3 regions of the Spirillospora sp. NPDC048823 genome follow, and region 3 is predicted to be linked to each of the others. Evidence: riboswitches for the same ligand, from Rfam matches in the RefSeq annotation. Region 3 holds a riboswitch; each other region holds the start of a gene.
What was found. A riboswitch is a leader RNA that binds a small molecule or an ion and turns the genes downstream of it on or off. The one in region 3 is predicted to bind cobalamin.
Positions count from the first base shown of each region.

Region 1: another riboswitch for cobalamin. It lies ahead of ACGFK0_RS26450 (ribonucleoside-diphosphate reductase subunit alpha); the one in region 3 lies ahead of ACGFK0_RS36315 (ABC transporter substrate-binding protein).
Region 2: another riboswitch for cobalamin. It lies ahead of metE (5-methyltetrahydropteroyltriglutamate--homocysteine S-methyltransferase); the one in region 3 lies ahead of ACGFK0_RS36315 (ABC transporter substrate-binding protein).

Region 1 is NZ_JBICUT010000013.1:11,629-16,045, forward strand. It holds gene ACGFK0_RS26450 (ribonucleoside-diphosphate reductase subunit alpha) at 1-2,181, opposite strand, end outside; cobalamin riboswitch at 2,306-2,525, opposite strand; gene ACGFK0_RS26455 (hypothetical protein) at 2,632-3,270, shown strand; gene ACGFK0_RS26460 (hypothetical protein) at 3,350-3,493, shown strand; gene ACGFK0_RS26465 (copper resistance protein CopC) at 3,513-4,142, shown strand; gene ACGFK0_RS26470 (group II truncated hemoglobin) at 4,217-4,417, shown strand, end outside.
Region 2 is NZ_JBICUT010000018.1:170,210-174,626, forward strand. It holds gene metE (5-methyltetrahydropteroyltriglutamate--homocysteine S-methyltransferase) at 1-1,989, opposite strand, end outside; cobalamin riboswitch at 2,092-2,310, opposite strand; gene ACGFK0_RS32290 (histidine phosphatase family protein) at 2,342-3,034, opposite strand; gene ACGFK0_RS32295 (YciI family protein) at 3,254-3,673, shown strand; gene ACGFK0_RS32300 (RNA polymerase sigma factor) at 3,670-4,417, shown strand, end outside.
Region 3 is NZ_JBICUT010000026.1:9,513-13,929, forward strand. It holds gene ACGFK0_RS36300 (hypothetical protein) at 97-429, shown strand; gene ACGFK0_RS36305 (hypothetical protein) at 486-1,118, shown strand; gene ACGFK0_RS36310 (LLM class F420-dependent oxidoreductase) at 1,232-2,143, shown strand; cobalamin riboswitch at 2,319-2,441, shown strand; gene ACGFK0_RS36315 (ABC transporter substrate-binding protein) at 2,517-3,431, shown strand; gene ACGFK0_RS36320 (FecCD family ABC transporter permease) at 3,490-4,417, shown strand, end outside.

The DNA.
Region 1 (4,417 bases), on a different contig from region 3:
CCGCCACGCGTAGGCGTACATCGAGGAGAGCTTGCCGATGGTCGGCGTCTCCATGAACAGGTTCAGCGAGTGGGACTGGTCGATGTACGGGGTGCGAGCGGCGGCGAGGTCGATCAGAGCCTTCTGCGGCAGTTCCCAGGCCGTCCGGTAGAGGGTCCGCATCTCGTCGGGAAGGCCGGCGATGCCCTGGACGGAGCCGTTCGCCCTCTTGATCGCCTCGCGGACCGGCGGCGTCCAGAGGCCGAGCGACTTCAGGTCGTCCACCAGGTAGCCGTTGATCTGCAGGAACTCCCCGGACAGCGTCTCGCGCTTGAACAGGTTGGACACCTGCGGCTCAATGCACTCGTAGCAGCCCGCGATCGACGCGATCGTGGCGGTCGGCGCGATCGCGATCAGCAGCGAGTTGCGGAGCCCGACCTCGGCGACGCGCGCCCGCAGCCGCTCCCATTCGGCGGGACGGGTCGGCGCCGCGTCCGGGAAATGGTCGAGGTGGAGCCGGCCGCGGGCCGTGCGCGTCCGGTCGTAGGCGGGCAGCGGTCCGTGCGCGGCGGCCAGGTCGGCGGACGCGTCGTAGGCCGCCAGCGCGATCGCCTCGGAGATGCGCGTCGACAGCTCGCGGGCCTCCGGCGAGTCGAACGGCAGGCGGAGCGTGAAGAAGACGTCGGCCAGGCCCATCACGCCCAGGCCGATCGGCCGCCACTTGCCGTTCGCCGCCTCCGCCTCGGGCGTCGGGTAGAAGCCGCGGTCGATGGTGCGGTCCAGGAACCGGACGGCGGTGCGGACGGTCGCGCGGAGCCGCGCCCAGTCCATGCCGGACGCGCCGACGTGCGCGGCCAGGTTCACCGACCCGAGGTTGCACACGGCCGCCTCACCGTCGCTCGTCACCTCCAGGATCTCCGTGCACAGGTTGGAGAGGTGGACGGTCTCCCCCGGTTCGGCGGTCTGGTTGCAGGCGCGGTTGGCGGCGTCCTTGAACGTCATCCATCCGTTGCCCGTCTCGGCGAGGGTCCGCATCATCCGCCCGTACAGCTTGCGGGCCGGGATCTGCCGGACGTACCGGCCCTCCTTCTCGGCCGTCCGGTACGCCGCGTCGAACGCGTCGCCCCACAGGTCGGCCAGCTCGGGGACCTCCTTCGGGTCGAACAGCGACCATGTCGCGTCGTCCTCGACGCGGCGCATGAACTCGTCCGGGATCCAGTTGGCGAGGTTGAGGTTGTGGGTGCGGCGCGCGTCCTCGCCGGTGTTGTCGCGCAGCTCCAGGAACTCCTCGACGTCGGCGTGCCACGGCTCCAGGTACACGCACGCCGCGCCCTTGCGGCGTCCGCCCTGGTTGACGGCGGCGACGGACGAGTCGAGCGTGCGCAGCCACGGGACGATCCCGTTCGAGTGCCCGTTGGTGCCGCGGATCAGCGAGCCCCGCGACCGGACCTTCGTCCACGAGATCCCGATGCCGCCCGCGTACTTGCTGAGCCGCGCGACCTGCCCGTACCGCTCGTAGATCGACTCCAGCTCGTCGCGCGGCGAGTCGAGCAGGAAGCAGGACGACAGCTGGGGGCGCCGGGCGGCGGAGTTGAACAGCGTCGGCGAGCTCGGCAGGTACGACAGCGTGCTGAGCAGGCCGTACAGCTCGGCGGCATCGTCCACGGTGTCGGCGAGGCCGCACGCCACGCGCAGGAGGAAGTGCTGGGGGCGTTCGAGGACGAGCCGTGTCCGCGGATGCCGCAGCAGGTACCGGTCGTAGAGGGTGCGGAGCCCGAAGTACTCGAAGCGGTCGTCGGCCGGCTCGTCGATGAGGGCGTTGAGCGCCGGCGCGTGGGCGGCGGCGAACGCGGCCGGGGCGTCGGCCAGGAGGCCTTCCCGGTGCGCGGCGGCGACGGATTCGGCGAACGTCCGGACACCGGCGGCGGCCGCCTCGTCCCGGATCCTGGTGCCGAGCAGCCGCGCGGCGACCCGGGAGTAGCCGGGTTCGGCGGGCACCAGCGCGCCGGCCTCGCCGATCGCGAGGTCCCGCAGCGCCGCCGCGTCCATCCCGCCGGAGGCGCGGACGGCGGCCAGCACCCGTCCCGCGTCGGCGCCCGGTACCCCGTCGCAGGCCGCCTCGACCTCGGCGGCGATCTCCGCCTCGGCGGTGATCTCGGCGGGCGGCGCCGGTGCCGGCGGCGCGGCCAGGTCCTGTGTCACGTGCTTCTCCCCTCGCAAGCCGCCTCGCGGAGGCATGCGAACGGGACGCGAGCCGTCCCCACCGGGGCACGCCGCGCTCCGTCCCCGGCCCACCCGCGAAGCCTGGACGTGTCGGTCCGGGACGCGTCCCGGACACCGTGCGGGCAGGTCTTCGGACTCGCGGGCGCCGCCTCTTCCGAGGCGTCCTACTGGCCGTCGCTTCCCGGGCCGCGTGGGCCCAGTGCTTCATGACGGCGGTCGTTCCCGCTCACCGCTGCGGGGCAGTCCCGGACTCGCACCGGGTTCCCTCTCGCGTCGCCCCCGCCGCGAAACGGCGGGGGCGAACCAGCACGGGATTGAACCCTACATCTAGATGACGATCTTTGCGCAACCCCAAGATGTTGGGCGGGTCTGAAAGGTGGCAAGGGGCGGATGCGTGGACGGCGACCCGGGTGGGAGGATGGTCGCGCCATGTCCCCGCATGCCCCGCACTCCGCTCTGCGAACCGCCCGCGCGGTGGTGTTCGCCACCGTGTGCGTCACGCTTGCGATCACGGGGCACGTGCTCGCGTCGGGGACGGTTGCGGCCTGGGCGGCGGTCGCGGGATTCTGCGCCGTGCTGGGCGTGACGTTCATGCTGGTCGGCCACGAACGCTCGCTGGCGACGATCCTCGGCGGCCTCCTCGGCGGCCAGTTCGCTCTGCACGCCCTGTTCACGGCCGCGTCCGAGCCGATCCAGCGGCACTCGGCGGAGATGCACGCGGCGATGGGCGGGGCGGCGCCGGCCGGTCCGGACGTGATGCTGCCGGTCGCGCACGGCACGGGCGGGACGGCGATGACGCTCGCGCACACCGTGGCCGCGCTGGTGGCGGCGTGGTGGCTGCGGCGCGGCGAGCGGGCCGCATGGTCGCTGGCCCGGCGGGTCGCCGCCATGGCGGACCGCCCGATCCGGCTCCTGGTCGCCCTGCCGGCCGTTGAACCCGCGGCGCCTCCGCGCCGTACCCCCGTGGTACCGGCGTCGGCCGCCGTCATGGCCATCGGCCGTGTGCTGCGGCACCAGGTCCTCCGGCGGGGTCCCCCGCCGCGTTCGAGGGCGCTCGCCCGCATCTGAGGCGAGCGCCGTACGTCACCGGACGCCGATTCAGCGGCGTTTCCGGCTTCTTCTCGTACGACTCGAACGGAGTTCCGTCATGTCCTTCGTCCCGCATGCCCGCAGGGTGGGCGCGGTCGCTTCCCTGTCCGCCATATCCGTGCTCGGGCTGGCGACGGCCGCGTCCGCGCACGTCACCGCCAACCCGAAGACCGCCGAGAAGGCGTCGGCGGACTCGGCCTGACCCGCGCCCGGAGCCGGGCATGACCCACCTCGAAAGGAATGCCGAGATGCACACCTTCACGCACCCCGTCATGAACGCCGTGAGGCGGTCCGCGGCGGGCGCCGCGGCCGCGGGGCTGGTACTGGCGATGTCCGCGGCCCCGGCGTCCGCGCACACCGCGCTGACGTCCGCCGACCCGGAGGAGGATTCGACGGTCAAGGCGCCGTCCCAGATCGTCCTGACGTATTCGGAACCGGTGCGGCTGCCGCGGGTGATCGTGACGGACGCGTCCGAGAAGCAGGTCCAGTCCGGGGAGCCGCGCGCGGTCGACAACAAGGTCACGCAGCGGCTCGGCGGCACGCTGCCCAACGGCGAGTACACGGTGGCCTGGCGTGTCGTGTCCGCGGACGGCCATCCTGTGCAGGACGCCTACACGTTCACCGTGGAGGGCTCGCCCGCCAAGGCGCTGGGTGACGCAGCCGGCGACTCGCCCGGTGCCGGCGCCCAGCCCCCGGCCGGGTCCCCCGAGTCCTCCCCGGCGAACGCCACGTCCGCCGAGGATTCGGGCACCTCGTCGGGCTGGCTGTGGATCGGGCTGATCGGGCTCGTCATCGCGGGGGCCGCCGGCGCGGTCGCGTGGCTGCGACGTTCAGCGGCGCCCAAGAGTTGATCATTTCGCTACCGGTCGGGTGATTACAGGATTACTGTGATTACCCGACCGGTTTGCATCCCCTGGGGGCCCGAATGATCGTCGAGTACATCCGCTACCGCATCGACCCGCCGTCCATCGAAGACTTCGAGGCCGCCTACGCGCGGGCGTCCGCCTCCCTCGCCGCCGCGCCCCAGTGCGTGGACTACGAACTCTCCCGGTGCGTCGAGGAGCCGTCCGTCTACATCCTGCGCATCGGCTGGACGTCCGCCGACGACCACATGAAAGGCTTCCGG
Region 2 (4,417 bases), on a different contig from region 3:
CATGTGCGAGCGGGCCGCCTCGACGCTGGTGACGTCGGCGTCCAGCGCCCCGATCGCGCCGATGATCTCGCCGAACTCCGAGTAGCACATGTGGGTGTGGATCTGCGTGGTGTCGGTGACGCCCGAGGTGGCGAGGCGGAACGCGCCGACCGCCCAGTCCAGGTACGCGGGCCGGTCGGCGTCCCGCAGCGGCAGCAGCTCGCGCAGCGCGGGCTCGTCCACCTGGATGATCCTGATCCCGGCCGCCTCCAGGTCGGCGATCTCGTCGCGGAGGGCGAGCGCGACCTGCCGGGCGGTGTCGGCGAGTGGCTGGTCGTCCCGGACGAACGACCAGGCGAGCATGGTGACCGGGCCGGTCAGCATCCCCTTCACCGGCCTGTCCGTCAGCGACTGCGCGTACGTCGCCCACTCCACCGTCATAGGACGGGGACGCGCGACGTCGCTGTGCAGGATCGGCGGCCGGACGTACCGCGACCCGTACGACTGCACCCACCCGTGCTCGGTCGCCGCGTACCCGTCGAGCTGCTCGGCGAAGTACTGCACCATGTCGTTGCGCTCGGGTTCGCCGTGCACGAGGACGTCCAGCCCCAGGTCCTCCTGCAGCGCGATGACGCGGGCGATCTCGTCCTTCATCGCCCGCTCGTAGGCGTCGGCGGTGATGCGCCCGGCGCGGCGGTCGGCGCGGGCCCGGCGGATCTCGGGGGTCTGCGGGAACGAACCGATCGTCGTCGTGGCCAGTTCCGGCAGCCCCAGGGCGTCCCGCTGGGCGGCGAACCGGGCGGCGCGGTCGCCGCGGCGCGTGTCGCCGATCGACCCCAGCCGTTCCCGGACGGCCCGGTCGACGCGCGCGGCCGGCGCCGGCGTGTCGGCCGGGGCCGGGACGTCCTCGCGCAGCGCCCGGCCGAGCGCGACGACCTCGGCGACTTTCTGCCGGGCGAACGCGAGCCGGCCCCGGACGCCGCCGTTCAGCGACGTCTCGGAGTCCAGGTCGATCGGGACGTGCAGCAGCGAGCAGGACGTGCTCACCACCACCTGGTCGACGAGCCCGAGCAGCGACGCGCAGACGGCCCTGGCCCGCCGCTGGTCGGCGCGCCACACGTTGCGGCCGTCCACGACGCCCGCCACGAGCGTCTTGCGCGGCAGCCCGCCGACCGAGGCGAGCACGTCGACGTTGCCGGGCCCGGCGGCGAAGTCCAGGCCGATCGCCTCGACCCGGCCGCCGGCCAGGGTGCGCAGCGCGTCCGCCCCGATCGTCCCGAAGTAGGTGGCGACCATCAGCCGGGGCCTGCTGGTCAGCCGCCCCAGCCGCGCGTACGCCCGCGCCAGCGCGCCGATCTCCTCCTCGCTGCGGTCCGCGACCAGGGCGGGCTCGTCCAGCTGCACCCACTCCGCCCCCGCGCCCGCCAGGCGTTCCAGCACCTCGGCGTACACGTCGACGAGCCCGTCGAGCAGATCGAGCGGACGGAACCCCTCGGGCGCGCCCGCCTCGGGCTTGGCCAGAAGCAGGTAGGTGAGCGGACCGACGAGCACCGGCCGCGTCTCGACGCCGAGCGCCTTGGCCTCCCGGTACTCCGCCAGCGGCTTGGCCGCCGCCCCCTCGGCCAGCCGGAACCTGGTGCCGGGCCCCAGCTCCGGGACGATGTAGTGGTAGTTCGTGTCGAACCACTTGGTCATCTCAAGCGGCGGGACGTCCTGGACGCCGCGCGCCATCGCGAAGTAGCGGTCGAACCCGGTCAGATGCCGGTACCGGTCCGGGACGGCGTCGACCAGCACGCTCGCGTCGAGCATCTGGTCGTAGAACGAGAACGTGTTCGACGGGACGGCGTCCAGGCCGGCGTCGCGCAACTCGTTCCAGACCGTCGCGCGCAGTTCGGCGCCCGCCTTCGCGAGCGCGTCGGCGTCGGCGCGTCCCGCCCAGTAGTCCTCGGTGGCGAACTTCAGTTCCCGGCGGGCCCCGATTCGGGGATATCCGAGGATGGTCGTGCTCATGGCGGCTTCCCTCGCTGTGCCACAGGCGGCCTTCGGAAGGACGAGCGCACGGCGAACCCCGCGCCGCAGACCGTCCCACGAGGCCGCAGACCACCGCGCACCGGCCGGTGCGCGGGCGGAGGCAGGTCTTCGGACTCGCGGGCACCGCCTCTTCCGAGGCGTCCTACTGGCCGTCGCTTCCCAGGCCGCGTGGCCCAGTGCGTGATGACGGCGGTCGTTCCCGCTCACCGCTGCGGGGCAGTCCCGGAATCACACCGGGTTCCCTCTTACGACACCCGGACCCCCACAGGGCACGGGTGAACCATCCGCACAAAGGAGTCTATCGCCCGGCCCGCGAACCGGCCCCGTGCACCTAATCCAGGTGTGCGGACGGAGTGGTCTCCTGAGTCGTGGACGCCTCGGCCAGATGCATCGTGCCGCCGCCGACGACGACGCGGAGCCCGTACTCCCCGCTCGGACGCCACAGCTCGACGACGGCGCAGTTGGGGACGACGCACGTGCCGTTGAAATGGCGGAAGCCCCGCATCGCCGCCACGTCGGGGTCGGTGACCCCGGTGAGCAGCGACCACATCACGGCCTTCATGAAGAGGCCATGCGAGAAGACCGCGATCAGGCCGTCCTCGGGACGGTCGGCGAGGCGCTCCAGGAAGGCACGGGCCCGCGTGATGAGCGCACGGAAGGACTCTCCGTCACCTTCGTTGACGTAATCGGGGTCGAGTCGTTCCCAGTAGTCGTCGGCGAGGGGCCGCCGCTGCGCCCCCGTGGTCCTCGGCGCATGCAACCCGCCCAGGAACGTGAACTCCTGGACGGGCCATTCCTCGTAGGGCACCTCGGGAAACCGCTCGGCGGTCGGCCGGGCGGTCTCCTGTGCGCGGAGGAACGGCGAGCCGACGATGAGGGCGGGCGGCGCGGTGAACGCCGCGGCCATCCGCTGGGCCTGCTCCCGTCCGCGGGCGGTCAGCGGAGAGGCTGCCGGCCCGTTCGTCGGCAGCCCGGCGTTCGACTCGCTCTGCCCATGCCGGATCAGCCACACCCGCCGCACCATGATCACGCCGACAGACTGACACACGGGCTCGGCGGCATGGAACATCGGACGAGCCGCACGAGGAGAGGGTCGGCGTTGGGGCGCGCCGCGCCGTGGATGCGAGGCGGCTCGTCCAGAGAGCCAGAATGGTTCGGACGGCGATGTCGAGAACCCGTGACCGGCTTCGTCCCCGTGGTGAGGGCGAGCACGAGGGTGGCACCAGCACTTAGGAGAATCACGATGGCCAAGTACCTGCTGCTCAAGCACTACCGCGGCGCTCCCGCCTCGGTCAACGACGTGCCGATGGACAAGTGGACGCCTGAGGAGATCTCGGCCCACGTGAAGTACATGGAGGACTTCGCCTCCCGCCTGGAGGCGAACGGCGAGTACGTCGACGGCCGGGCGCTCGCGCCCGAGGGGGTGTGGGTCCGCTACGACGGCGAGGGCCGTCCGCCCGTCACCGACGGCCCGTTCGCCGAGACCAAGGACCTCATCGCCGGCTGGACGGTGATCGACGTCGACAGTTACGAGCGCGCGATCGAGCTGGCCGGGGAGCTGTCGGCCGCTCCCGGGGCGGGCGGCGAGCCGATCCACGAGTGGCTGGAGGTCCGGCCGCTCCTGACCGCGCAGCCCGACGTCACAGACTGTCATCTCGGGTGAACGACGTCCTGCTCCGGAGCCTCACGCCGAACGTCCTGACGATCCTCATCCGCCGCGGAGCGGACTTCGCCGCGGCCGAGGACGCCGTCCAGGACGCGCTGGTCGAGGCGATCCGCGTCTGGCCCGGCGACCAGCCGCGCGATCCCAAGGGCTGGCTGGTCACCGTGGCCTGGCGCAAGTTCCTCGACGCGGCCCGCGCGGACGCGGCCCGCCGCCGGCGTGAGGACACCGCCGACGAGGAGCCGCCGCCCGGCCCCGCACCCGAGCGCGACGACACGCTCCAGCTCTACTTCCTGTGCGCCCACCCGTCGCTGACGCCGTCGTCCGCGGTCGCGCTCACGCTGCGCGCCGTCGGCGGCCTGACCACCCGCCAGATCGCCCAGGCCTACCTGGTGCCCGAGGCGACCATGGCGCAGCGCATCAGCCGCGCCAAGCGCACCGTCTCCGGCGTGCGGTTCGACCGGCCCGGCGACGTCGCGACCGTCCTGCGCGTCCTCTACCTGGTCTTCAACGAGGGCTACTCCGGCGACGTGGACATGGCCGCCGAGGCCATCCGCCTCACCCGGCAGCTCGCCGCCGCGATCGACCACCCCGAGGTGGCGGGCCTCCTCGCCCTCATGCTGCTCCACCATGCCCGGCGCGCCGCCCGCACGGCGTCCGACGGCAGCCTGGTGCCGCTCGCCGAGCAGGACCGCCGCCGGTGGGACACCGACTCGATCGCCGAGGGCATCGGCATCCTGCAGG
Region 3 (4,417 bases):
CCCGTGGATGGGCTGAACGGAGGGGGCGCGGGGTAGGTAGTCGAACGTGTCCGGAGGGCTGGTTGATCGACGGACTCGGGCGTCGGGTTGGCTGGTATGGGCAGCGAGAACCGTTCGCATCGGGTGAGGGCGCGCGGGAGCCGCCGCAACGCGGAGGATCGCGCCGCCGCGTTGCCCGGCGGTTCCGCGCTCGGTGAGCCGTACGTCGAGCACGGGCGTGAGGGCGAGGGGTACGCGCGTCAGGCGATGGTCTCCTCGGCGCAAGCCCATGATCGGGCCGCGATGTTGCTGGAGCGGATGGCCATCGCCCATCCTGAGGAGGCCGAATCGCATCTGCAGTCGGCCACCCGCCACCGCATGTGGGCCGAGAACGACCGGAGACTCGCGGAAGAGTACGGCCCCCGCGGCGGCGACCCGGACGGTTCGTGATCAGACCTGCCGGCGACGCGGAGTGAGGCGGGCGCAGCTCAAGCGGAGGGTGGAGGATGACCGTCGATCGGGGAACTCTGGAAACGGCACGGCGCTCGTTGCACGGGGTTGCCGAACTCGTGCTCGCCGGGCCGCAGTACAGGCAGAGCGGAACGATACGGCTGACGGTGACCGACGGCGGCTTCGGAACCGTTCAGGAGCCGGCGCTGCGGGTGAACGGGGCGGAGCTCGTGGCGGGTGACCGGGAGATCCCGCTGAACGGCGCCACCTGCAGGGAGCTCGCTGCGGCGGCGGGCATCGAGGCCGGAGCCGCGGAAGGTCTCTACAAGGACGGCAGCGGAGTCGGCCTGGACGACGTCCTCAGCATCGACGCAGAGGCCGCGCGGCACATCGAAGAAGTCTTCGGCCGGGGCCTCGAAGCGCTGACGAGGTTCGCGCCGGAAACCACGCCGGTTCTGTGGCCGGAACACTTCGATCTGGGCATGAGCCTCGACGAGGTCAACTACGGAGTGTCCGCGGGGGACGCCTTCCTGGGCGAGCCGTATGCGTATGCCGGGCCCTGGGAGCCGCGTCAGGGGTCATTCTGGAACACCCCCTTCGGGGCGGCGCGTCCGGCGCGTCAGCTGCCCGGCGCCACGGCGATGCTCGACTTCTTCATGGAGGCGAAGGACCGTGCCGCCCGCAGTTGAGGACGGGTGGTTCGGGGGTGACCGCTGTGGTGGGCGGCGTATCGGGCCGGCCGGGGATGAGTCGGGGCGGGGGTGTGTAAGGATCGCGTGAGATCGGTGACTGGGAGGTCGTTGTGCGTCTTGGAGTTCTACTGACCGAACGCGGCGGGGCCGAGGCGCTCGGCAGGCTGGCGGACGATGTGCGGCGTGCCGCGGACGACGGCTTCTCCTCGGCGTGGATCTCGCAGATCTTCGGGGTGGACGCGCAGACCGCCCTGGCCGTGGCCGGGGGCGGGGTGCCGGGCATCGAGCTGGGGACCGCGGTGGTGCCGACGTATCCGCGGCATCCGGCCGTGATGGCGCAGCAGGCGAGGACGACGGCGCTGGCGCTCCAGGGGCGGTTCACCCTCGGCATCGGGCTGTCACACAAGATCGTCATCGAGGACATGTACGGGTACGACTTCGGCCGGCCGCTGCGCCACATGGACGAGTACCTGTCGGTGCTGTTGCCTCTGCTGGCCGGGGAGAACGCGTCGTTCAAGGGCGAGACCGTGCAGGGCGACGTGGGGCTGAGCGTCCCGAACGAGGGGCGGGTGCCCGTGCTGCTCGCGGCGCTGGGGCCCAAGATGCTCAAGCTCGCGGCGGAGCGGACCGACGGGACGGTGCTGTGGATGACCGGCCCCGTGACCGTCCGCGAGCACATCGCGCCGACCATCACGGCGGCGGCCAAGGCGGCGGGGCGCCCGGAACCACGGATCGTGTGCGTGCTGCCCGTGTGCGTCACGGACGATGCCGAGCGCGCGCGGGAGCAGGCAGGCCAGACATTCGAGATGTACGGGATGTTGCCGTCCTATCGGGCGATGATGGACCGCGAAGGAGTGGACGGCCCGGCGGACCTGGCCGTCGTCGGGGACGAGGACACGGTCGCGGCGAAGCTGGAGGAGTTGTCCGAGGCGGGCGTCACCGATTTCGTCGCCGCGGAGTTCATTCCGGGCGAAGGCCGGGGCCGGACCCGGGAGTTCCTCAAGTCCTTCACGGCGAGATGAGCTCGTAGGGATCGCCGCCGGCGCCGGAGACGCGGCCCCCCGGGCCGCAGTCCGGATGGGCGTGGTCGATCCGCCCGTCGCCGGCGTGGGCGGGTTCGGCGCCGGCGTGGGCGGGTTCGCCGCCGTGAGACGGCGGGGCGGGTGCCCGCTCCGATAGGGGGACAGGTCCGGATTCGGCGCCTGATACCGTTGCGATGCTGCGCGCCAGGAGCGAAGTCCGGTGTGAATCCGGCGCTGTCCCGCAACTGTGGTGCCCCTCTCGATGTGGCCGAGCCAGGTCGCCTCCTCGCGCGCCGACGATTCTCGACCTCGTGGAAGGGCGATCCGTCATGGATGAGCGGGCCGCGGCTTCCCTGGACCCCAGGAGGCTCCTGTGAGACCCGTACGTACCCTCGGCGCGGTGATGGCGATCGTCGCCGTCACGTTCGCGGCCGGATGCGGCGACGGCGAGACCGGCGATGCGGCCTCAGGCGCGAAGGCCGTCACCGTCCAGGCCGCCAACGGCGCGGTGACCGTCCCGGCCCGGCCCGAGCGGATCGTGTCGCTCTCCCCCACCCACACCGAGACGCTGTTCGCCATCGGCGCGGGACCGCAGGTGGTCGCCGTGGACGACTACTCCAACCACCCGCCCAACGCGCCGCGGACGAAGTTGTCGGGGTTCAAGCCGAACGCCGAGGCGGTCATCGAGTACAAGCCCGACCTCGTCGTCGTCTCCGACGACCTGAACGGCATCGTCAAGGCGCTGGAGAAGGTCGAGATCCCCGTCCTGCTGGAGCCCGCGGCGACCAACGTGGACGAGGCCTACGACGAGATCAACGACCTCGGGCTGGCCACCGGGCACGCGGCCGAGGCCGAGAAGCTCACCGGCGACATGCGGGCGAGCATCCAGAAGACGGTCGCCGCGTCCTCCAAGGCGAAGGGCCTCGGCTACTACCACGAGCTCGACAACCAGCTCCACTCCGTGACGTCCAGGACGTTCGTCGGCCAGGTGTACGGGCTGTTCGGCCTCCGCAACATCGCCGACGAGGCGGACAAGGCGAGCGGCGAGTACCCGCAGCTGTCACGCGAGTACCTCCTCAAGCAGGACCCCGACCTGATCTTCCTGGCCGACACCAAGTGCTGCGGCCAGAACGCCTCCACTCTCGCCGAGCGCCCCGGCTGGTCGGATCTGGACGCGGTCAAGAACAAGGGCGTGGTCGAACTCGACGACGACATCGCCTCCCGCTGGGGTCCCCGCCTGCCCGAGTTCGTCAAGGCGATCGGTGACGCGGTGCAGAAGATCCAGTGATCACCGCCCTCATGGACGCCCGCCCATGACCCCCCGGCCCCACCGGGGGTGGCGCGTGATGGTGCGGAAGGGGTCGCCGGAGACGGCGGGGCAGGCCAGGCTGCGGCCGCTGTCGCTCGGCCTGGCCGTCGCGCTCCTGGCCGCGACCCTGCTGGCCGGGGTGCTGGTGGGGGCGGCGGGGCTGCCCGTCGGCGGGGTGCTGCTGGCGCTGGCCGACCGGGTTCCGTTCGTGCACATCGACTCGGGGCTCGATGTCATCGACGAGAACATCCTCTTCGAGTTGCGGGTGCCGAGGGCGCTGATGGCGGCGCTGGTCGGGGGGATGCTCGCCATGGCGGGCGCCGGCTATCAGGGCGTGTTCCGCAATCCGCTCGCCGATCCGTATCTGCTGGGCGCGGCGGCGGGCGCCGGGGTCGGCGCCACGACGGTGATCGTGCTGTTGCCGGGCGACCCCGGATACGCGGTGCCGCTCGCCGCGTTCGCGGGCGCGATCGGCGGCGTGTTCCTGGCGTACGCGCTGGGCAACACGGCGGGACGCGGGAACGGGGCCGCGACGCTGGTGCTGGCCGGAGTCGCGGTGTCGTCGTTCCTGGCGGCGATCCAGACGTTCCTGCAGCAATTGAAGGCGGAGGAGCTGCAGCGGATCTTCTCGTGGCTGCTCGGCGGGGTCGGGGCGGCCGACTGGAACCAGCTGGCGCTGATCGCCCCGTACTCGCTGGTGTCGACGGTGGTCCTGCTCGCGCACGGCCGGCTGCTGGACGTGCTGAGCGTCGGGGACGAGGAGGCGGCGTCGCTCGGCCTGTCCGCGGCGCGGGTGCGGCTGACGGTGCTGGTCGCGGCGTCGCTGGCGACGGCGTGCGCGGTCGCGGTGAGCGGGCTGATCGGGTTCGTCGGGATCGTGGTGCCGCATGTGGTGCGGCGGCTGGCGGGCGGCTCGTACCGGATCGTGCTGCCGCTGTCGCTGCTGGGCGGGGCGGCGTTCCTGG